3 regions of the Shewanella submarina genome follow, and region 3 is predicted to be linked to each of the others. Evidence: predicted binding sites of a transcription regulator. Region 3 holds the regulator's gene; each other region holds the start of a gene.
What was found. Region 3 encodes sigma-54, which starts transcription at its own class of promoters, with help from an activator protein. Its sites were predicted from a motif close to GTTGGCACGNNNNTNGNNT; they were not measured.
Positions count from the first base shown of each region.

Region 1 (7,044 bases), 150 kb from region 3:
ATCTGCTGCACGCAGAGAATCACCGCTGAATCCTTCTACACCCAGCAACCAATAGGTATCGGTCGGAGCCAGATAGTTAAAACGCAGACCATCGTCAAAGTAGTGGCTGCCCAGGAACGCGCGGTACACACCTGGACGCTCGACAAAGGAATCAGTGTGTGGGTGCTGATTATTCAAATAACCGATATCAGACAGGAAGCGACCGCCACGAATACCCATACCTGCCGGCAGGTTCAGGGTTTGAATAAATGCCTCTTCCAGCTCAACTTCGGTTTCGCTGCCATGCACTTCCAAAACAGTGGTGATCTTGCCGTAAAACATGTCATCGATGTTGGCACTGATCGCCAGCTCGGTCTCACCCAGGCCAAAACCTTTTTCCCGTCCCAGAATGCGGTCTTCTGATTGATAGTAACCATCCAGTACCGCACTGATAAGCGGGTTGCTCAATGTCGGAGTCTCAGCAGCAGCGAAAGTCGCGGTCAGGGCTGCAGCAACAGCAGAAATACGGCCAGCCTGGCCAAACAGAGATGTGGTTTTCATTTTTTCTCCAAAATAATCCTGAGACCAATTCTTCAGATGAATTGGCACACGCCCGCAAGCACATAGGCAAGCAGACTAAGTAATTGATTTAAATTTAGGTAAATCAGAGAAATAGGGGCGGACCGCGGGTGAAATAATGGAATGAGGGAGCCTGCCAGGAGTGGAAGCTAACCTCGAAATAGGGAATGGATTTGTTTTCAACCTGAGGCAGGATAAGCTCGGTTGAGGGCAGACATGTATTTTGATGATGCTGATGAAAACACAGGCTGCAGTGAGCCAGTTGCGACTGCTCACCATCCTTGATGTGGGTCAGACTGTGGGCCGGAGCAAGCACAACCAGACTTATCCAGCTGAACAACAGCCAGATAGTTATCTGCTTGGAAAACTTGCCAACGGGTCTCAAAAAAGTCTGCTCCTGCTAATTGTGTTAAGTAAAATTCCAAATTTACTTTCGCCGAACTTTACCACAAATTAATTACAAGTCAGCACCAGCGGCAGTGCAAATTTTTAGCTTAAGTGTAAATTAAGCCTGAGTTAAGCTGTAAAAACTAAGGTTGGAAGCAGAAAATTGCGGCTGATCCGCAATGAGGAAAATCGGGAGGTAAAAATGCTGGCCTTTTTGCGTGCGAATCTGGGACTGATCGTATTTATTCTGCTGTTCCTGGCAGCGGTATTAGGCGGCATTTGGTGGGTAGAAGCCTCACTCGCCGGCCAGGAAGTGGTCATAGATTAAGCCTTATCCTGCTCCTCTGGTGGCAGTTCCCGGACTTTAATGTGGTCCATAATATGTGATGCCAACAGCAGTATAAGAGCGACTATGCCTACCGGGGCAGCAATAGCCTTGTACTGAGGTAGCCACCAATAACAGGCAGCCATACCTGCAGCGACATAGAAGCCAGTAATCTTGAGTCGCTGCAGCGTTACGTTTTTCCCCAGCCAGGCGTGACAGTGCGGGCACTGAAACTCAGCTTTCAGGCCTTTCCCCCTTTGGTTTTCTATTCGCGCAATGCTGAAACCTTTGCTGCAATGTGGGCAGATCATGGTGATGCTCCAATAAAGAGAAGGGTTACCAGGCAACTCACTGCCGGTACTCAGGGGGTGAGAGTCTATACCAGAACGTCAGCAAAATGTGACTGCAAAGTGATATTTCCCACGACCTTATTCAAACTTTTCGGCAATCCCAACTTAAGTTATTGAATCTTTCCCAGACAGGTTTTTTCTCTGTTGCCGCAACTCTTGCCGGGGAATATCATTACGGCCTTAACGTCATCAAGGATATTTTTATTCCCATGTCAAAAGTTTCCACTCTGCTGCTGGCCATGCTGTTATCTGTGCTGAGCACAGGCGTTTGGGCCGATGAGTCGACCCTGACACCACAACAGGTCAATCAACAAATTATGCTGCTGCAAGGTGATATCGACCACGATATTGCCCAGCTGAAAACCGCCAAAGGCGAAATTCGCGCCCTGACCGAATACCGCATCATCAAGAAAATTGGTGAGCTGCGCAGCCTGATCGGCTCTCAGGTTGCCAAGTCCAGCCCGGACAGCGCATCCCTTAAGCCACTGATCACCGAACAACTGCAGTTTATTGCTCAGGTAGAAACCTATCTGGCCAACAGTGTTGATAAACTCAAGCAGCAACTGGGCACATCAAACGACGGCGCGACCATTGCCCTGATCGCCAAGCGTGAGACTGAACGTGATCAGTTCTATGAAGCCCAACTGGAAACCATTCACTGGGCTGAAAAAGTAGGTATGGATGTGTCTGCCAATAAAGCGGCACTGATCAAAACCCTCACCCGTCGTGGTGAGCGTCTGGAAAGCCTTGTGACCTTCCTGCAACAACAGCTGAAGTCGTCTGTGGCTGAAGCCGATGCGGCCGGTAAAGATGTTTCTCAAGAGCAGACCGCCAAGGTCGCCATGTACCGCGACTGGCTGGACAACAGTAATGCCAGCCTGGAGTCGGTGATCACCCTGCTGGACAAACTCGGCCAGGACACTGACAGCATGAAAAAGACACTGCTGTCTGTCAGTGGCGATATTACTCAGGACGTACTGAACATCGACGTGGCCTCAGGTCTGTTTCAGCAGTGGCTGGATAGCGCCAAGGCCCAACTGATTGAGCATGGTCCATCACTGACCTTCAAGGTCTTTATTTTCCTGCTGATCCTGTTTGCTGCCAGTCTGCTGGCCCGTATTGTGGAAAGCATTGTTCGCCGTGCAGTGAGCACCTCCAAACTTAAGTTCAGCAAGCTGCTGCAGGACTTCTTCACCAAGCTGTCCAGCAAGGTGGTTTACTCCATCGGCCTGCTGGTTGCCCTGTCACAACTTGGCTTTGAGCTTGGCCCACTGCTGGCCGGTTTCGGTATCGCCGGTGTGGTCATAGGTTTTGCCCTGCAGGACACCCTGTCCAACTTCGCTTCAGGCATGATGATCCTCATCTATCGTCCATTCGACGTGGGTGATCTGATCAACGCCGGTGGTGTAACAGGTAAAGTCAGCCATATGAGCCTGGTATCTACCACCATTATGACCTTCGATAACCAGCGTCTGATTGTGCCAAACAACAAGATCTGGGGCGACACCATCAACAACATCACTGTTGAGCGTAACCGTCGGGTGGATCTGGTCTTCGGTATCGGCTACTCAGATGATATTGAGCATGCAGAAAAAGTACTGATGGATGTCGTGACCAAGCACCCTAAAGTCCTTAAAGATCCTGAGCCTGTGGTTAAGCTGCACACTCTGGGTGAGTCTTCCGTAGACTTCGTGGTTCGTCCATGGTGTCAGCCTGAAGATTACTGGGATGTATACTGGGATATTACCCGGGAAGTTAAGATGCGCTTCGACGCCGAAGGTATCAGCATTCCTTTCCCGCAAAGAGATGTACATATCTACCAGACTGCAGAGAAGTAATTTTCTGCCGCAAAGTAAAAAAGCGCCACTGGGCGCTTTTTTATTAACTCTTGTGATTGAGCGGGCGGATTCGGGATGCCCGCAATCAGCTAGAAATCGAAATTGTAGGTGTAGCCAAGCACCACTTTAACATCGTCATCGTCCAGATCTGTGTCTGCCACGGCGAAGCTGACATCCCCCATCTTGGTCGCTGCGCTCAGAGCTACGTGGTAGTCGGAGTAGCTGTCGGTACCGAACCAGGAGCTGATAACATCCCCATCGTTATAGCCATAGTGAAAATCCAGTGTCAGCATCTCAGTGACAGGAACACTGACATCTGCAGTCAGGTAGCTGTAGTCTTCATCATCCAGCCCATCGGCGGCAACATCACTTCCGGCGTGGATAAACTTGGCATAGCCTAAAGTGATCCATTTCCATGAGAGCGAGCCATACAGCTCACCAAAGCTGATGCTGCCGGGAGAATCCGGATAACCATAGTAGAGATAGCCAACGTCATAACCGAAACCGTCACCAAACTCACCTTCAAAGCCCGCATACAAGTCCATTTCATAGCTGGTGCCATCACCAAAGTCTACATTGGACACCCAGGTACCGGCGTAGAATCCACTCTCATGTCCATAATCGACACCACCCTGAATGGCAGCATCATCTGCGGTTTGACTGACTCCACGCCACAAATAGTTGGAAGTAAAACCTATATTACCCGACACCTCTGCAGCGACCGGTTGTGACATCAATACACCAGCCAGGGCTGCGGCCAATCCAACGCTTATGTTCTTCATTCTTATCCCCTCGTTTAGTCAATCCCCATCCTGTTTGTACTGATGAACCATTACAGTGCAGTCAGCCACAGGTCACACATTGAGTTGCCATTCACGTGCCAATTGGGAAGTTATCTGAACGAAGAACCACAAGGCTCATCCAGGAATTGACCAAACAAGATTGCTCAAACCACTGTTATACATTGATTAAATTTGCAGCAATCCGGTTCGGGAATTATTGATGACTATCCAGTGTTCTGTAGAGATGATGCGCGCGACAGACAAGATACAGCCACAGCGACTGCCTTTTATTGGGGCATAGGCACTCACATGGTGCAATCACGGTTGGCAGGATAAAACTGATGCAATAAAAAAGCCCTCACAGTTTGAGGGCTTTTTTGCGACATGGGAAAGGAATATCAGTTCACGCTGTCACGCAGAGCTTTACCAGCTTTGAACTTAGGTACGTTTGCCTCAGGGATCTGAATATCTTTACCAGTTTGAGGATTGCGACCAGTACGTGCTGCCCGTTTGCCAACTTCAAATGACCCAAAGCCCAGAATAGAGATCTTGTCACCAGCCTGCATGGCCTCAGTGATAGCCTGTTCGAAAGACTTGAGTGCGCGGGTTGCTTCAGCTTTTGACAGCTCAGCATTCTCCGCCATTTTGGCGATTAGTTCCGTCTTGTTCATTGTTATTTTCTCACATCATCACAGTTATCGATAAGTAACAGGACCCATGATGCTGCTGGGTCAGTGTTACCATGCCACAAGGTAAACTGTTCGTGAAGATGTTAATGTGAAGTTAACGACAAAAAATTACTATTCTTCCAACAATTGTTTCAATAGCCTGCGAACCAACTGAGGTTCAAAGGGTTTATCGCATAAAGCATTAACCCCGTGCTTGGCGACATTGGAAAGGTGTGACTCATTGGCGTCGGACGACACCATCAGAATAGGGACCATAGGTTGAGCACTGTACTGACGTATGTACTTGGCCAGCATCAGACCATCCACCTTGGGCATGTTGTAATCCGTGATCACAAGATCAAAGTTGTTGTCCTGCAGCAGTTGAATAGCCTCTTTACCGTCTTCAGCTTCCGTGATCTCCTCCATCCCAAGGGTATTCAGGGTTCGGCGAATAATCTTGCGAGACAGCGCACTGTCATCCACCAGCAGCACCCGTAAGTCCTGAGGTTCCAGGTACTCCAGATCCAGATTCTCATGGCCCAATAACTCGGCAGTAGACATCAGCGCCGAGTGAAGATGAGCGAGTTCAAAGGGTTTGGGTAAAATCGCCACCACGCCGGATTGACGGTAAGCCTCCAATTGCTCTTTGCGATACTCACTGGAGATCAACATAAACTGGGTGTCTTCACCGGCTTCGCTGCTTTTGACATGGGCAACCAGGTCCAGAGCAGTGCCATCTGCAAAGTGCATGGCACTGACCACAAGATCCGGCCGCCACTCCTGAGCCAGCTCTTTGCCGGACTCCAGACTGTCAGCCGTCTTTATTTCATGAACCCCCTCTTCCTGAAGTTGGCTCATGATGATTTTTCGCTGTGCATTCGAAGGTTCTATGAGGAGTATCGATAACTGATCAATCGAGACGTGTTCCATAAATCAATCCTCAGCATCATTGCCCTTGTGAGCCGACAGAAGTGTGTCTGTTAAACGGCAGCTTACGCCCTAAAGATAGCAGTTGAGCCCGGTAACAGCAGGTGGAACTCTGAAATTTTCTATGGCCGACAACCCCTGCCAAGCTAAAATGTCGTTTTCCCGATTTACCGGTATTTCTGTAATGACTGAATCCGAATTCTGGCAGCTGGTCAGCCGTGACGCGTTAACCCAATCAAACAGCGCACTCAGCGAGCAACTTAAGCAAAGATTGTCCGCGTTAAGTGATGAGCAACTGGCCGCCTTTGACAAACATTTTTCCCAGCAGATGCGTCGCAGCTATTTGTGGAGCGTTTGGGGCGCAGCTTATGTATTGACCGGGATCGACAGCGAGTATGAGTTCGCGGAGTTCCGCAGCTACCTTATTTCACTGGGTAAAGAGTGGTTCGAGAAGATAATTGCCAATCCGGACTCACTGGCACAGGTGCCTGAATTCCCACTTGTGGATGACTATGCCTATCCATTCCTTGAGGAGTATGACCTGATTGCCGGTCAGCTCTATGAAGAGCGCACAGGCAAGGAGCTCCCCTTCGTTCCTTCAGGGCAGGCGACACCTGCGGGTAAGAAGTTTGATAACCGGCCCAAGATGCTGAAAAAAGCCTACCCGGAACTGGCTCACCGCTTCCCGTTTTGATCCTTTTTCGCTCTGTGCCATATAAGCAATATCGATTGTATTAAGCCGTGATTCAGGTTACTTTTTGTACATTGAATTCAACCCAACGAATTACAGTAAAAATGCCGTTAGTTCAGTAACTTTCACTAGGCTAACGACTCGCAATCAGGAGATTGTTATATGGCAACAAGAGCATTTATCCTCGCAGGCATACTGGCTACCGGCAGTGTTATGGCAGCGGATGAAAAAGTGGAGAATCCTGTCACCCAGGATGGTGTTGTCAAAATTACCTGGCAAAACCCGGACAAGTACTCAGATATTGAGTCCACGGCAGAAAGGCAGTCCAGGTTCGAGCAGCGGGCTTTTGACTCCATGACAGAGAATCTGGCCAAGTTGGCTCGGAAGGTACTGACTCATGGTGAACAGATGCAGATGACTGTCACCAATGTAGATCTGGCTGGAGATGTTCGCCCAACCTTTGGCGCCAGTGCCAGCGATATTCGGGTGTTAAAAGATATCTATCCGCCGAAAATCAC
Region 1 covers NZ_JBHRTD010000001.1:185,730-192,773, reverse strand. The annotation lists gene ACFOE0_RS00900 (hypothetical protein) at 1-540, opposite strand, end outside; gene ACFOE0_RS00895 (hypothetical protein) at 785-1,015, shown strand; gene ACFOE0_RS00890 (hypothetical protein) at 1,148-1,273, shown strand; gene ACFOE0_RS00885 (hypothetical protein) at 1,270-1,581, opposite strand; gene ACFOE0_RS00880 (mechanosensitive ion channel family protein) at 1,830-3,458, shown strand; gene ACFOE0_RS00875 (TorF family putative porin) at 3,548-4,240, opposite strand; gene ACFOE0_RS00870 (HU family DNA-binding protein) at 4,639-4,911, opposite strand; gene ACFOE0_RS00865 (response regulator) at 5,041-5,838, opposite strand; gene ACFOE0_RS00860 (DUF4240 domain-containing protein) at 6,020-6,529, shown strand; gene ACFOE0_RS00855 (DUF3016 domain-containing protein) at 6,689-7,044, shown strand, end outside.
Region 1: a site for sigma-54 is predicted at 4,325-4,343, ahead of ACFOE0_RS00875 (TorF family putative porin). Genes of this name have one in related genera too.

Region 2 (7,044 bases), on a different contig from region 3:
AGGAAGGACATACACCCGCAGACAGACTTACTGCGGGCATTAAATCACAGACTTAAACTTTGAGGTTGTTACCCAGAGTGGAGATAGTGGAGGTTTTACCCTTACCGTCGTAAGTCAGGCTGGTGGCATTGCGGCTCACCTGCAGTGCAGAAGCGAGGCGGTTGATACTGGCCAGGTTCATATCAATCAACTGGGCGTTGGCTTCATTGGCCTGCTGACATGCATCCAGAGCCTGTTTGATTTCATCTACCTTGGGCGCCAGGTCTGCGGTCAGCCGTGCTTTGTCCGGGTGAGCGGCCAGCAGTTCGTCGTGACGCTGAATGTGCATCAGCAACTGCTGTTTTTTCTCGGCCAGAGAAAGCAAAGACTCAGCCTGTTGTTGGCTGAGTGCTTGCTTTTCTTCCGAAATAACTTCCCTGAGCGAGGTCAGGGTTTGTTGCTGTGAGTCCAGCAACACGGCGATATCGCTGCTCATATCAGTTGTTCAGGTCCTGAAGTTCCTGCTCAAATTGAGCGATATTGGACGCCAGTTTTTCAGCGTCAACCTTGTAACGTCCTTCAGCTATTGCCTGTTTGATTTCGGCAACCTTCTGTACATCGACCTCTGGCATGGATGCCATCTTACTGTGTGCTCCCTGGAGTTGTTGAGCCTGAGGAGTAATGTTTACCGAGTCAGGTTTATTACCGGACGCCGCAGGTTGAGTATCTGTGGACTTGGGCGCCTGATTGGATTCACCAACCGCCGTCCGGCTACGGGTATTGTTTACGCCGCTTAATTTGTTGATATCAATAGCCATTTCTTGGCTCCTGCGTGATTGTCTCTAGAGTCTGTAACAGTTTATCGGCTGCATAGCAGATAGCTTTAGGGAAATTTTACATTTTCACTTCAACTTCGCCAATGCCAATTATTGTAGCATCCAAGCGTCTGTTTGAACGGCTGTTTTTTATCCTGATACTGTCACCGACAATACCATCCTGTAGGGCTTCGCCCTGGGTCTTGATCATAAAGCCGTCAGTACGGGCCATGATATCAACCTTGTCGCCACGGCAAACAAAGCACACATTGGCAGAGAATATGGGAGAGTCTTTGGCAATCCGCCTTTTGGCGCGGGTGCCGACCAAATCCTGAGTGTCTTCATACTGTGACCCCCGCAGCTGAGATTGGTCAACCCACTCAAGTCTGATTTTGTCCGGGTCGATCAGTTGCCCGGAACCCAAATGTGCATCTGCGACCACTACCGGTCTGAGAATTTCTACCCGTACCGAGATAAACATCTGCCAGGGGTAATCCATGTCCGGCGAGGTACAGGAAATTTTGACTGTGTTGTTTTTACCGATTTCGCGATCTGAGGCCATGCTCCCCTGCATGGGTTCACTGCATCTTGGGGGGCTCATTCGAGTGGCCAGCATTTGGGGTTCTATATTCACCTTTGCACCAGCAATATTATCGATTTTCGCCGCGACGGTCGCTTTAGCCAGTTGATGAATTTCTTCCTGAGTGGGCACTGAAATTTGTGCCGAGACCTGTGCGCAAAATCCGAGCAAAAAAGTGGCTGTGATGTTAAATGCTTTAATATTCATTAGTTACAGACTAGCTTGTCGTGTCAGATTACACCTATACTTTCCTCTGCGGGTTTGCACCCTCAGGGAAAACTGTCAAAGGATTGTCGATATTTTGCTATCGAGGCCCTCAGTCAGGAACAAAGCAAGGAATATGCCTATACTCCAAGGTAGGCATCTCACAAAAACGAGCAGCTAGGGCATTTTTATGGCAAGCATTCTTGATTCTGTTAATCAACGGACACAGCTGGTGGGTCAAAACCGGCTGGAGCTGCTGTTATTCAAACTTAATGGCCGTCAGCGCTTTGGTATCAATGTATTCAAAGTGAAAGAAGTGCTGCAGTGCCCGCCATTAACCAATCTCCCAAAGTTGAGCTCTTTTATCCGCGGTATTGCACAGATCCGTGGGCAGACTCTGTCTGTAATTGATCTGAGTGCGGCGACCGGTGGCAAGCCCATCGAGGATGTCAGCGACTGCTTTATTATCATTTCTGAGTACAACCGCAGTGTTCAGGGCTTCCTGGTGAAGGGCGTAGAACGCATTATCAACACCAACTGGGAAGAGGTGATGCCGCCACCGGATGGTACCGGCAAGGGCTCTTACCTGACGGCGGTGACCGAGATTGAAGGTGAACTGGTGGAGATTCTCGATGTAGAGAAGATTCTTGATCAGATCTCGCCGGTGAAAACTGAACTCAGCGAAGAAGCCCAGGAGCAGTTAACGCTGGAAGAGGATAAGAATTACCACATCATGGTGATTGACGATTCGGCTGTGGCGCGCAAGCAGATTATTCGTTCTTTGACGTCACTTGGGCTGGAAATTGATACCGCCAAAGATGGACGTGATGCCTTGAATATGTTGCTGGAGTTTGCTGAAGACCATGAGAATCTGGCAGATGAAATCCCGCTGATCATTTCGGATATTGAGATGCCAGAGATGGACGGCTATACGCTGACATCTGAGATACGGGCTAACCCAAAACTTAAAGATATCAAGGTCGTATTGCATACTTCTCTGAGTGGGGTATTCAACCAGGCCATGGTTGAGAAGGTTGGTGCAGATGATTTTATTGCCAAGTTCAATCCGGATGAACTGGCAACCACAGTAAACAAACACCTTAGTTTGTAAGATCGGATTTTCGGGGACAGGGTTTAGCTCGCATTGCGAGTGCAGTGAATAGGAATGACAGTGGCGAATAAGACACTTGCGGAGACTGAATACACTCAGTTCAAGCAATTTCTGGAACAACACAGTGGCATAGTGTTGGGGGACAACAAGCAGTACCTGGTGCGTAGCCGTCTGGCGCCTTTGATGGGGAAGTACGACTTGCCAACTTTATCTGAGTTGGTCAGTAAGTCGATGAAACCCGCAGAGCGCCAACTGCGTGCCGAAGTGATTGATGCCATGACCACCAATGAAACCCTTTGGTTTCGGGACAAGTATCCCTTCGAATTGCTCGCCAGTGAGTTACTGCCTGAGTTTGCCGGCAAAGGCGGACCATTGAAAATTTGGTCGGCAGCCTGCTCATCGGGACAGGAGCCATACTCCATTGCCATGACAGTGCTGGAGTGCCAACAAAGAGCACTCGGTGCGGTTCCTTCTGCCGGCGTCTCTATTCTGGCGACAGACCTTTCACCTTCTATGCTGGAGCGTTGCCGCAAAGCGGAATATGACTCTCTGGCATTGGCCCGTGGCTTGTCGGAAGAGCGTAAGCGCCAGTTTTTTGAACCCTGTAATACGGGCACCATGCAGCTGAAAGATAACGTCAAACGCATGGTGAACTTTCGTCCTCATAACTTGCTGGACAGCTACGCCTCCCTGGGTAAGTTCGACATTATCTTTTGCCGCAATGTGCTGATCTATTTTTCGCCGGAGGCAAAGAGCAACATACTGCGGCAATTTGCTGCCGCTTTGAATCCAGGCGGCATTCTGTTTCTGGGGGCATCTGAATCTGCCGCCGGGGTAACCGAAGAGTTTGACATGGTTCGTTGCAACCCCGGAATTTACTACCGCAAGCGCAGCTAAAGGTTTTGCGGCTAACCACCAGGATTGAAAAGGGATGACATTATGTCGTCCCTTTTTTATTGGCACATGATTTGCAGTTTAAATCCACAACGGTTTTGAGGAGGCAAATTTATGGCGCTCTCATTTGATAAAGCTCTCGGCATTCATCAACACACGGTGGGCATTCGTGCACAGCGTGCCGAAGTGATCTCCAGCAATATCGCCAATGCGGATACTCCTCATTACAAGGCTCAGGATGTGGACTTTGCTACTGCGCTGCAGGATGCAAAGAGTCATCAGGGCGGCTTGAGTATGGCGCGCAGCCACGACAAGCACTTCGATTTGCAGGCCCTCACCCAGCAACATGTTAAGTATCGCGTGCCTAACCAGCCGGATACGGGTGATGGCAACACAGTAGACATCCAGCAGGAAAAGGCGGCGTTTATGGAAAACGCCCTTGAGTATCAAATGTCGCTGGGGTTTCTGGACCGTAAGTTTGCAGGCCTGAAAAAGGCGCTGAAAGGGAGTTAATCCATGAGTCTGTTCAATATCTTCGACGTATCAGGCAGCGGCATGTCAGCCCAGTCGGTTCGCCTGAACACTACGGCCAGTAATATTGCCAACGCTGATGCGGTGTCCAGCAGCATAGATCAAACCTACCGTGCCCGGTATCCGGTATTCCAGGCTGAGCTGGCAAAAGCCAGTCATCAGCAGCAGGAAGCGACCGGTGTAAAAGTAATGGGGATTGTAGAGAGTGATGCGCCACTGCAGAAAGAGTTCGCACCCCAGCATCCGATGGCAGATAAAGATGGCTTTATTTACAAACCCAACGTCAACGTGATGGAGCAGATGGCGGACATGATTTCAGCGTCGCGCTCTTATCAAATGAATGTTCAGGTGGCTGAGGCAGCAAAATCCATGCTGCAGCAGACACTGAATATCGGCAAGTAATCCGGGTAGAGCAGGAGGTAAGTCTTGAGCCTCATTAATCCCCTCAGCGGTGCGGCATCACCCCTGAGTAAACAAAGCAGCCCATCCCAGGTGCAGAGTAACAATGCCGGCACCGGGAGTAACCAGGTCAGCAACGAGAGTCCGGTACTGGACCCAATGCGTTTGCAGACTGAGCAGGCTGTACCTGAGCAAAAGGGTCAGGAGCTGACCCAGGAAGACTTTTTTGCTCTGCTGTCGCAGCAGCTGTCTATGCAGGATCCATTCAAGCCGGTTGAGAACGACCAGATGATCGCTCAGATGGCCTCATTCTCCACCGTGGATGGTATCGCCAAGCTGAACGAAGAGATCCTCAACCTCAACAGCACCATGACTTCCAGCCAGGCGTTGCAGGCTTCTGGTCTGGTGGGACAGAAGGTACTCATCCCATCAGGTACCGGCCATGTCAGTGCTGAAGAGCAGGAGGTTAAAGCCGTCGTCACTGCGCCAGAGCAGATAGAAGAGATCACTGTCCGGGTTGAAGATGACAAGGGCCAGCTGGTTACCACCTTCAAGGTTGATGGCAGCGCAGGCGGCAATATCGATTTCACCTGGGATGGCCTCAACAGCAAAGGCGAGCCGGTCCCGGAAGGTAACTATAGCTTTAAGGCCAGTGGACGGGTTGATGGTGAATCCCAGGAACTGGCGGTCTCAACCTATGCCCACGTTACCAGTGTGTCATTGGGTAGTGCGACCACGGGGGCTGTCCTCAATCTTAAAGGGATTGGCGGCGTGAAATTATCGGATGTATTGGCGGTAGCGGAAAGCTGATGCACGCAGTACGTGAGGCGCGTGTTCGCCTCCATCTGAATTAATAGAGGTGAATTATGTCTTTTAACATTGCATTGAGTGGTATTGCGGCTTCGCAAAAAGACCTGAATACCACGGCCAACAATATCGCCAACGTAGGTACAGTCGGCTTTAAAGAGTCCCGTGCTGAGTTTGCCGATGTGTATGCCAACTCCATCTTCTCCAACGCGGGGACAGCGGTGGGCGGCGGTGTCACCACGACTCAGGTGGCACAGCAGTTCCATCAGGGCAGCTTGCAGTTCACCAGCAATGCTTTGGATATGGCAATCAGTGGCGGTGGCTTCTTTATCACCTCTGCCGGTTCAGGTAACCAGGATTACTCTTACACCCGTGCCGGTGCCTTTAAGATTGATGCCAATAACTATCTGACCGATGCTGCCGGTAACTTCCTGCAGACTTTCCCGGTAGATAAAGACGGCAACTCCACCTCTGTGAGTTTGTCGACCACAAGTTCAGTACAGATCCCTGATACCGCGGGCAGCCCACAGAAGACTGAGCAGGTTGGCTTGCAGATGAACCTGAATGCCGGTGAACCTACCAAGGTGCTGGCCGACTTTGACCCTGATGATCCGGATACCTTTAACAACTCCACCTCGCTGACTTTCTACGATTCTCTGGGTGAGCCTCATGTATTGACCACCTACTTTATTCGCCCAGAAAACGCGGCATATACAGGTGAAAGCCATTGGGTATCGTTCCAGGCCGTGGACGGTGTGCCGGTAAATATGTCCGGTGCCGCCGGTAGTTACCAGACTGATACCAATGGTGATGGTACCCCGGATGCAACTGGTACCGCTGATGTGGGTGGCTGGACTGGCGCGGTATTGAGCTTTAACGACACCGGTACCTTCACCGGCTCAGATCCGGCTGTGATAACCACTGAAGAGTTGGGTATCAATGGTGCAGGAGCCCTGGGCGCAGGTGCTGATGGTACTCAGGCGTTAACTATCAACTTCAACGCCCCGACTCAATACGCATCGCCATTTGAAGTCACGGCTCTGACACAGGATGGTACCACTGTGGGCCGTCTGACCAATGTTGAAGTTGGCACTGATGGGTTGATTACTGCCTCTTACAGTAACGGTGCAACTGTACCGCTGGCCCGGGTGGCACTGGCGCGATTTGCCAACGAGCAGGGTCTGACTCAGGTGGGTAATACCTCCTGGAAAGAAAGTCTGGCATCCGGGCAGGCGCTGGCCGGTGAAGCTGCCAGTGGTACCTTTGGTGATATCCGTTCTTCGGCTCTGGAGCAGTCCAACGTGGACCTGACCACAGAGCTGGTGGATTTGATTTCTGCCCAGCGTAACTTCCAGGCCAACTCGCGTACTCTGGAAGTGAACAACACCCTGCAACAGACCATACTGCAGATCCGATAATTCGTTAACGTTGTAAACAGCCATTTGCCGCATTGCGGCAAATGGCTGCCGCTTATCTTTCTCTTTCGATTTTCCTTCCCCAGTTTCAATCGCTTACCTCCCTTAAATCATTGGCACAAAGATTGCTCAACCCTAGGTTAAGTAAATTCTTTGACGGAGTGGCCAATGGACAAGTTTCTTTATGTCGCGATGACAGGCGCCAAGCAGAACATGCATTCGCTGGCGGTCAGGGCGAACAATCTTGCCAACGCCAATACCGATGGGTTCAAGGCTGATATCGAGCAGGCCCGCAGCATGCAGGCTTTC
Region 2 covers NZ_JBHRTD010000018.1:1,085,077-1,092,120, forward strand. The annotation lists gene ACFOE0_RS21900 (flagella synthesis protein FlgN) at 53-475, opposite strand; gene flgM (flagellar biosynthesis anti-sigma factor FlgM) at 477-797, opposite strand; gene flgA (flagellar basal body P-ring formation chaperone FlgA) at 874-1,581, opposite strand; gene ACFOE0_RS21915 (chemotaxis protein CheV) at 1,769-2,689, shown strand; gene ACFOE0_RS21920 (CheR family methyltransferase) at 2,744-3,586, shown strand; gene flgB (flagellar basal body rod protein FlgB) at 3,698-4,096, shown strand; gene flgC (flagellar basal body rod protein FlgC) at 4,100-4,516, shown strand; gene flgD (flagellar hook assembly protein FlgD) at 4,541-5,323, shown strand; gene flgE (flagellar hook protein FlgE) at 5,380-6,738, shown strand; gene flgF (flagellar basal-body rod protein FlgF) at 6,904-7,044, shown strand, end outside.
Region 2: a site for sigma-54 is predicted at 3,645-3,663, ahead of flgB (flagellar basal body rod protein FlgB). Genes of this name have one in related genera too.

Region 3 (7,044 bases):
AAAAATCGCTGTGTCAGGCTTATCTGACAGCTTGGGTTCAGCTTGAGAGCTTGATTGGAGGGTTATTTATCTTCTTCAAATCTGGCATTAATCAAGGCGCAGATAGCATCCAGTGCGGCTTCGGCGTCATCGCCTTCGGCGCTGAGTGAGATGGTTTTGCCTTTGCCTGATTCCAGCATCAGCAGACCAAGCACACTGGCAGCACTTGCGGATTTCTCGCCATTTGAAAGGGTGACACTGGCATCAAACTGGTTCGCCAGAATTGCCAACTTGGTGGCAGCTCTGGCGTGTAATCCCAGTTTATTGCAGATGGTGACCTGACGCTCAAGCTTCATCTTGAGCCAGTTCTCTGTGACGAACTTTCACTGTGTGGTGACTTTGGCTTAAACGTTTGGCCAGCTGTTCGGCGATAAACACAGATCTGTGCTGACCGCCGGTACAGCCGATGGCTATGGTCAGATAGCTGCGATTGTTGCGCTCCAGATGAGGCAACCAGGTCTCCAGCAGGTTTTCAATCTGCCAGATAAATTTGTTCACCAGAGTCTGACGGTTCAGGAAGTCCTGCACCGGCTGATCCAAACCGGTCAAAGGTCGCAGGTCCGGCTCCCAGTGCGGGTTTGGCAGGAAGCGAACATCAAACATAAAATCCGCTTCGGTAGGCATACCATGCTTGAAACCGAAAGACTCGAAGGTGATAACCAACTCTTTCTCAACATGCCCCATCAGAATCTGTCTGACCTTATCACTCAGGTCATAAACATTCAGGGAGGAGGTATCGATAAAGTGGTCCATCATCTTGGACAGGGGCATCAGCAACTGACCTTCCAGCTTAATCGCTTCCTGCAGCGAGGAGTGATTGCGGGAAAGTGGGTGTAAACGCCGGGTTTCACTGTAGCGCTTCAGCAGGATTTCATCGGTTGAGTGCAGATAAAAACTGGTAATTTCAGTGTCTTTCAGCGAGGCAAGCTGCTGCTCCAGTATCTTGTCCTGATCTTTCAGGTTACGCACATCAACGCTGATAGCGACTTGATCTGTAGTGCTTTGCAGCTGCTCAAGCAGTGTCGCAATCATGGACAGTGGCAGATTGTCGACACAGTAGTAGCCGAGATCTTCCAGTGCCCTGAGGGCGACAGATTTTCCTGAGCCACTGCGGCCCGATACGATAACCAGTTTCATGCTGTGATAACCCGAAAGAGTTCTGCGTCGTCCTGTGCTTTACGCAGCTGTTTGACGATCTGTTTGTCACTGAGTTTTTCCGCCATAGCAGACAAAGTCGCCAAATGCTCCTGACACTGCTCCGACGGTACCAATAGCGCAAACAGCAGGTCTACTGGCTGATTATCTATGGCATCGAAGGGAACAGGCTCTGTGCATTTAACCAGAACTGCTATGGGGTGCTCTATACTGGAAAGTCTGCCATGGGGGATGGCAATACCGTTTCCGATTCCTGTGCTGCCTACTTTCTCTCTGGCCAGCAAGCTTTCAAAAACTTCCTGTGAGGAAAGGGTAGGGTACTGAGCGGCAATCAGGTTACTTACCAGCTCGAGTACCTTTTTTTTACTGCCCGGAGTGGCACAGGATGCGCACTCCGGCTGCAGGATGGTACGAAGTTCCATCGTTAGTGTTTTGTCAGCTTCTCTTTGTGTTTAATCACCTGACGATCAAGTTTATCGATCAGGGCGTCGATGGCGGCATACATATCGCTATGCTCAGAAGTTGCGAAGACTTCGCCGCCATTTAAATTCAGTTTTGCTTCTGCAATTTGTTGCAGTTTTTCAACGTTCAGCACAACGTGCACATTATTGATCTGTTCAAAATGGCGTTCAAGCTTGGTGAATTTGTTCTCAACATATTCACGCAATGAATCGGTGATCTCGATATGGTGTCCAGTCAGGTTGATTTGCATAGATAGCTACCTCCTTTGTTCCGGGTAGGGTTATAAACTCTTACGCTGGTTGGAAGGCGGAATCAGCATCGCCTCTCGATACTTGGCGATAGTCCGTCTGGCAACGTTTATTCCCTGTTCTGCCAGAAGCTGGGCCATTTTGCTGTCGCTCAACGGCTTCTTCTGGTTTTCTGCCGCCACCAGTTTCTTGATAAAGGCGCGGATGGCAGTGGACGAGCATTCTCCTCCATCTTCAGTACCGACATGACTGGAGAAGAAGTACTTCAATTCGAAAATCCCTCTGGGGGTGTGCATGTATTTTTGGGTGGTTACCCTGGAAATTGTCGATTCATGCATTTCGACAGCTTCGGCGATATCGTTGAGCACCATAGGCTTCATGGCCTCTTCACCGAATTCAAAAAAGCCCTGTTGGAACTGTACAATACAATTGGCCACTTTCAACAGTGTATCGTTGCGGCTCTCCAGGCTTTTAATAAACCATTTGGCTTCCTGCAGATGACCGCGAATAAACTGGCTGTCCGACTGGTTGCGGGTGCTGCGGGCCATGGCGGCATAATGCTGGTTTACATTCAGTTTGGGCATGCAGTCGGGGTTGAGTTCTACCACCCAGCGGCCACTTTTTTTAGCGACCGAGACATCGGGAATCACGTACTCATCATTCTCGCGGCTAACCAGCAATCCAGGTCTTGGATTCAATGTCTGGATAAGGTTGATCGCCTCTCTCAGGTCATCTTCTTTCAGTCGGGTTTTGCGCATCAGGGTACGAAAATCCCGGTTGGCGATGAGCTCCAGGTGCTCTTTAATCAGCAGTCGGGCATTGTCGATATGGGGGGTGTCCGGTGCGAAGTGATGCAACTGTATCAGCAGGCACTCGCTTAGGTCCCGCGCAGCCACACCAACAGGGTCGAAGTGCTGAATACGTTTGAGTACAGCTTCAACTTCGTCCAGCTCAATTTCGTCATCACCCAGAGCTTCCAGCACCTCTTCAGTGCTTTGTGTCAGATAACCGCGTTCATCGATGGCTTCGATAATGGCGGTGGCGATGGCGTAATCATTTTCGGAGAAAGGGGTAAGGTTCTTTTGCCATTCCAGGTGCTCGTACAGGCCTTCGCTGGTTTCTCCCTGAAAAGGCATATCGTCATCGCGCATGGCGGGGCCAGAGGAGACCGGTGCTGCGGTAAAGACCTCATCCCAGGTGGTGTCCATGGGCAGATCTTCCGGCATGGATTCCTGGGTGACGGCATCGGAGGTTTCAACGCTGGAGCTGTCCTGCGCTGTGGCTGAGTAATCTTCCTGGTCGAATTCGGCGGTGTTGTCTGTAGGGTTATCCTCTGACTCGGAGTCGTACTGCTCCTCGTCCATCTCCAGTAACGGATTGGATTCCAGTGCCTGCTGGATCTCCTGTTGGAGTTCCAGTGATGACAACTGCAACAGACGAATCGCCTGCTGCAGCTGAGGCGTCATAGTTAACTGCTGACCCAGTTTAAGCTGGAGTGACGCTTTCATGTTTACCGCAAATCCCTGTTTAGAATATTTTTAGTGGAAATTCTCGAGAGCCGGATTGTCCATTGGCCTGGGAAAGGTGCGTTTCCTTTGTACCTGATATTCAGGCCGCACCTTTCGGGGGCATTCACAGAGGCATACGCCTTAACTATAGCCTGAATTGTTCGCCCAAGTACACTGCACGCACCTGCTGGTTATCCAGGATCTCTGCCGGGGTACCTTCGGCGATCAAATTGCCGTGGCTGACGATGTAGGCATGCTCACACACGTCCAGGGTTTCCCGTACGTTATGGTCAGTGATCAGGACGCCCAGACCACGGCTTTTAAGCTGTTCAATAATCTTTTTGATGTCTATTACCGAGATAGGGTCAACACCGGCAAAAGGTTCATCCAGCAGAATGAACTTGGGGTTGGCGGCCAGGGCTCTGGCGATCTCTACCCGGCGTCTTTCACCACCAGACAGTGCCATCCCCATGGAATCACGGATATGAGTGATGTTGAACTCTTCCAGCAGGTGCTCTAACTGTTCTTCCCGCTGCTCATTGCTGAGGGCTTTACGGGTTTGCAGTACGGCCATAATGTTATCGCGAACAGACAGCTTACGGAAAATACTGGCTTCCTGAGGCAGATAACCGATACCTTTGCGGGCTCGCATGTGCATGGGATCAAGCGTCAGGTCATCATCATTGATATAGATAGCGCCCTTATCACTTTTCACCAGGCCGACAACCATATAGAAGGTTGTGGTCTTGCCCGCGCCATTGGGGCCCAGCAGGCCAACAACCTGACCGGTTTTGACCTCCAGGCTGACATCTTTTACCACCTGACGGTTTTTGTAACTTTTTGCCAGGTGTTCGGCTTTCAGCGTCAGTTCGCTCATGACTCTGGTTGCTCTTTATCTTGCTGTTGTTCGTCAGACTTCTGCCGCTCTTGCTTCACATCGTTCTGGAAGTTTTCAGGCTTAATAACAGTATGAACTCTGTCATCCGGGTTCTGGTTGCCTTCAGCTTTCATCTGTTGCAGCTGAATGTCATACACAATCCGGGGAGCGGTCACTTTACTGCCGTCCTGTTCAATTTCGGCTGCGCCTACAAGGGTCAGTACCCGCTTACTGATGTTGTAGCGGATCTCATTGGCACTGGCCGTCGCAGGGCGGTCATTGTCCAGTGTCTGGGTGTAAGTGGCAGGCTTGCCAGTGGCGATAAGAATCGTTTCGCCATCGCCCTGGCTGGCACTGAGTTCATCCGCGAGAATCTTGATGCTGCCCTGGGTAACTACTACCGGGCCGTTATAAACAACGCGCTTGTTCTTGATATCGGCTTCCTGGCTGCGGGCCGCAATGTGAACTTCCTTGGTGAGGTCGTCGGTAGCAGCAACAGCACCCAGGCTCAGGGTGCAGAGTAAGGCTGCGATAAGTCTGTTAGTTTGGTTCATAAATTCCTGTTACCTGATTCAGCAGCTCTACAGTCTGCGCATTCAGATCGGCATAGAGGCCTGTGCCTTCCACTTTGAAGTTCATTCCATCCACCTGAATCACCCGGTCGGAGCGCATGATCATGGTGTTTAGATCCAGCTGTAAGTAACTGGTTCTCAACTGCTGCAGCGGTTCATTCGGCGTTATGGCGTCGATGATAACATTATTCTGCAGGGTGACTATGTTGTCCTCTTTATCCAGTGCACCTTCGATGGCTGAAATGCGCCAATGGGCGGCGCCATCATCCGGATAAAGCAGGTACACAGGCTGAGTAAAGCGTGTCAGGTTATTGGCTTCAAAGTGCTCCATATGCTCAGCCGACACCCGGCTTTCCACATCACCTTTTTCGTTGTAGCTGACGCTTTTAAGGTTGTCTGCTACGAAATCTGGCTGGACTATGCCAGAATCTGTACTGGACTGCTGCTCACTTTTCTTCAGCTGCACCTGCCAGTAAAGACCCAGCGCAATGGAAAAGAACAGCACAATGGCCAGCGTAATGCGGTTCATATGCTCATCCCGTGGGCAGCGTCGAACTTATCCTGACTCATCAACAACAGGTCGGTCAGCTCCCTGACCGCACCAAAACCGCCGGATACATGAGTAATCATATCGGCATGTTGTTTTACATAGGGGTGGCCATCCGCCACGCAAACCGCCAGTCCCACCTGCTGCATTACCGGCAGATCAACCATATCGTCACCTATATAGGCAACCTGATCTGAGGTCAGATCATATTTGGCCAGCAGTTCGTTAAAAGGTTCCAGTTTGTCGTCTACACCCTGATAGATGTCACTGACGCCCAGGGCTGTCATTCTATCTTCTACCAATTGGGACTTGCGTCCTGTGATGATGGCGATATGGAAATCCGTGGACAGCAAAGAGCGAATGCCAAAGCCATCCCGGGTGTGGAACGCCTTGAGCTCTTCGCCGCTGTTGCTCAGATAGATTCGGCCGTCGGAGAAGACTCCGTCGACATCACAGATAAGCAGTTTGATTTTAGTGGCCTTTTGCCATACTTCGTCGGCCACCGGGCCGTACAAGCCTTGTCGCATATTCAGATTACTCCAGCCTTGACCATATCCAGCATGTTCAGTGCACCTACTGGGCGCTGCTGCTCATCGATGATTATCAGGCCATTGATATTCTTTTCGTCCATCACTTTCAGCGCCTGGGCGGCGAGGACATTGCTGCCAAGCGTAACACAGTTCCTGGTCATCACCTGAGCGATCGGGGTGTTGTGCAGATCGACTCTGGCATCGATCACCCGACGCAGATCGCCATCGGTAAATATACCCGCAAGCTTGCCATCATCGGCGATCACGGCTGTCATGCCCAGGCCTTTGCGGGTGATCTCATACAGGGCGTCAGTGATATGCATGGAGTCAGGTACCTGCGGCAGTTCGTCACCTGAGTGCATCACGTCAGCGACTTTCAGCAGCAACTTACGACCCAGGGCGCCGCCTGGGTGGGACAGGGCAAAGTCATCTTTGGTAAAGCCTTTGGCTTGCAGCAGAGCCACTGCCAGCGCGTCGCCCAGTACCAAAGTCGCTGTGGTGCTTGAGGTAGGAGCAAGTCCCAGCGGACAGGCCTCTTCCGGTACACCGATACACAGGTGCAGTTGGGCCAACTTTGCCATATTGGAAGCTGGCTTGCCTGTCACGGCTATCATCTTGATACCCCGACGTTTAATCACAGGCATCAGGGTCAGAATCTCAGAAGACTCTCCCGAGTTGGAGATAGCCAAAACCACATCGTTGTCTGAAATCATCCCCAGGTCGCCATGGCTGGCTTCACCCGGGTGGACAAAAAATGATGAGGTTCCCGTGCTGGCCAGAGTCGCGGCAATCTTATTGCCTATATGGCCTGACTTGCCCATCCCCATGACGATCACCTTGCCGGTGCAACTGAGGATCATGTCGCAGGCATCGGCAAACTCGTCGCTGTCGATAAACTGGTACAGATTGTCCAGTGCCGCTTTCTCGATATCTATTACCCGGCTACCCCATTGGCGCCAATTCTGTCTGTTTTTCATTTTGTTTTTCCGGCTGGTGTCAGGCACTTTGGAACAGCAATATCTGGTAAGCCACAAAGCTTACCAGCAGCAGAGCACCGTGCCAGCGTTGCAGTTCACGTTTGCGACCTGTTGTCAGCACCAGAATAG
Region 3 covers NZ_JBHRTD010000001.1:340,659-347,702, forward strand. The annotation lists gene ACFOE0_RS01530 (HPr family phosphocarrier protein) at 63-335, opposite strand; gene rapZ (RNase adapter RapZ) at 325-1,176, opposite strand; gene ptsN (PTS IIA-like nitrogen regulatory protein PtsN) at 1,173-1,616, opposite strand; gene hpf (ribosome hibernation promoting factor) at 1,619-1,906, opposite strand; gene ACFOE0_RS01550 (RNA polymerase factor sigma-54) at 1,937-3,412, opposite strand; gene lptB (LPS export ABC transporter ATP-binding protein) at 3,558-4,289, opposite strand; gene lptA (lipopolysaccharide transport periplasmic protein LptA) at 4,286-4,843, opposite strand; gene lptC (LPS export ABC transporter periplasmic protein LptC) at 4,830-5,390, opposite strand; gene kdsC (3-deoxy-manno-octulosonate-8-phosphatase KdsC) at 5,387-5,935, opposite strand; gene ACFOE0_RS01575 (KpsF/GutQ family sugar-phosphate isomerase) at 5,938-6,915, opposite strand; gene ACFOE0_RS01580 (calcium/sodium antiporter) at 6,935-7,044, opposite strand, start outside.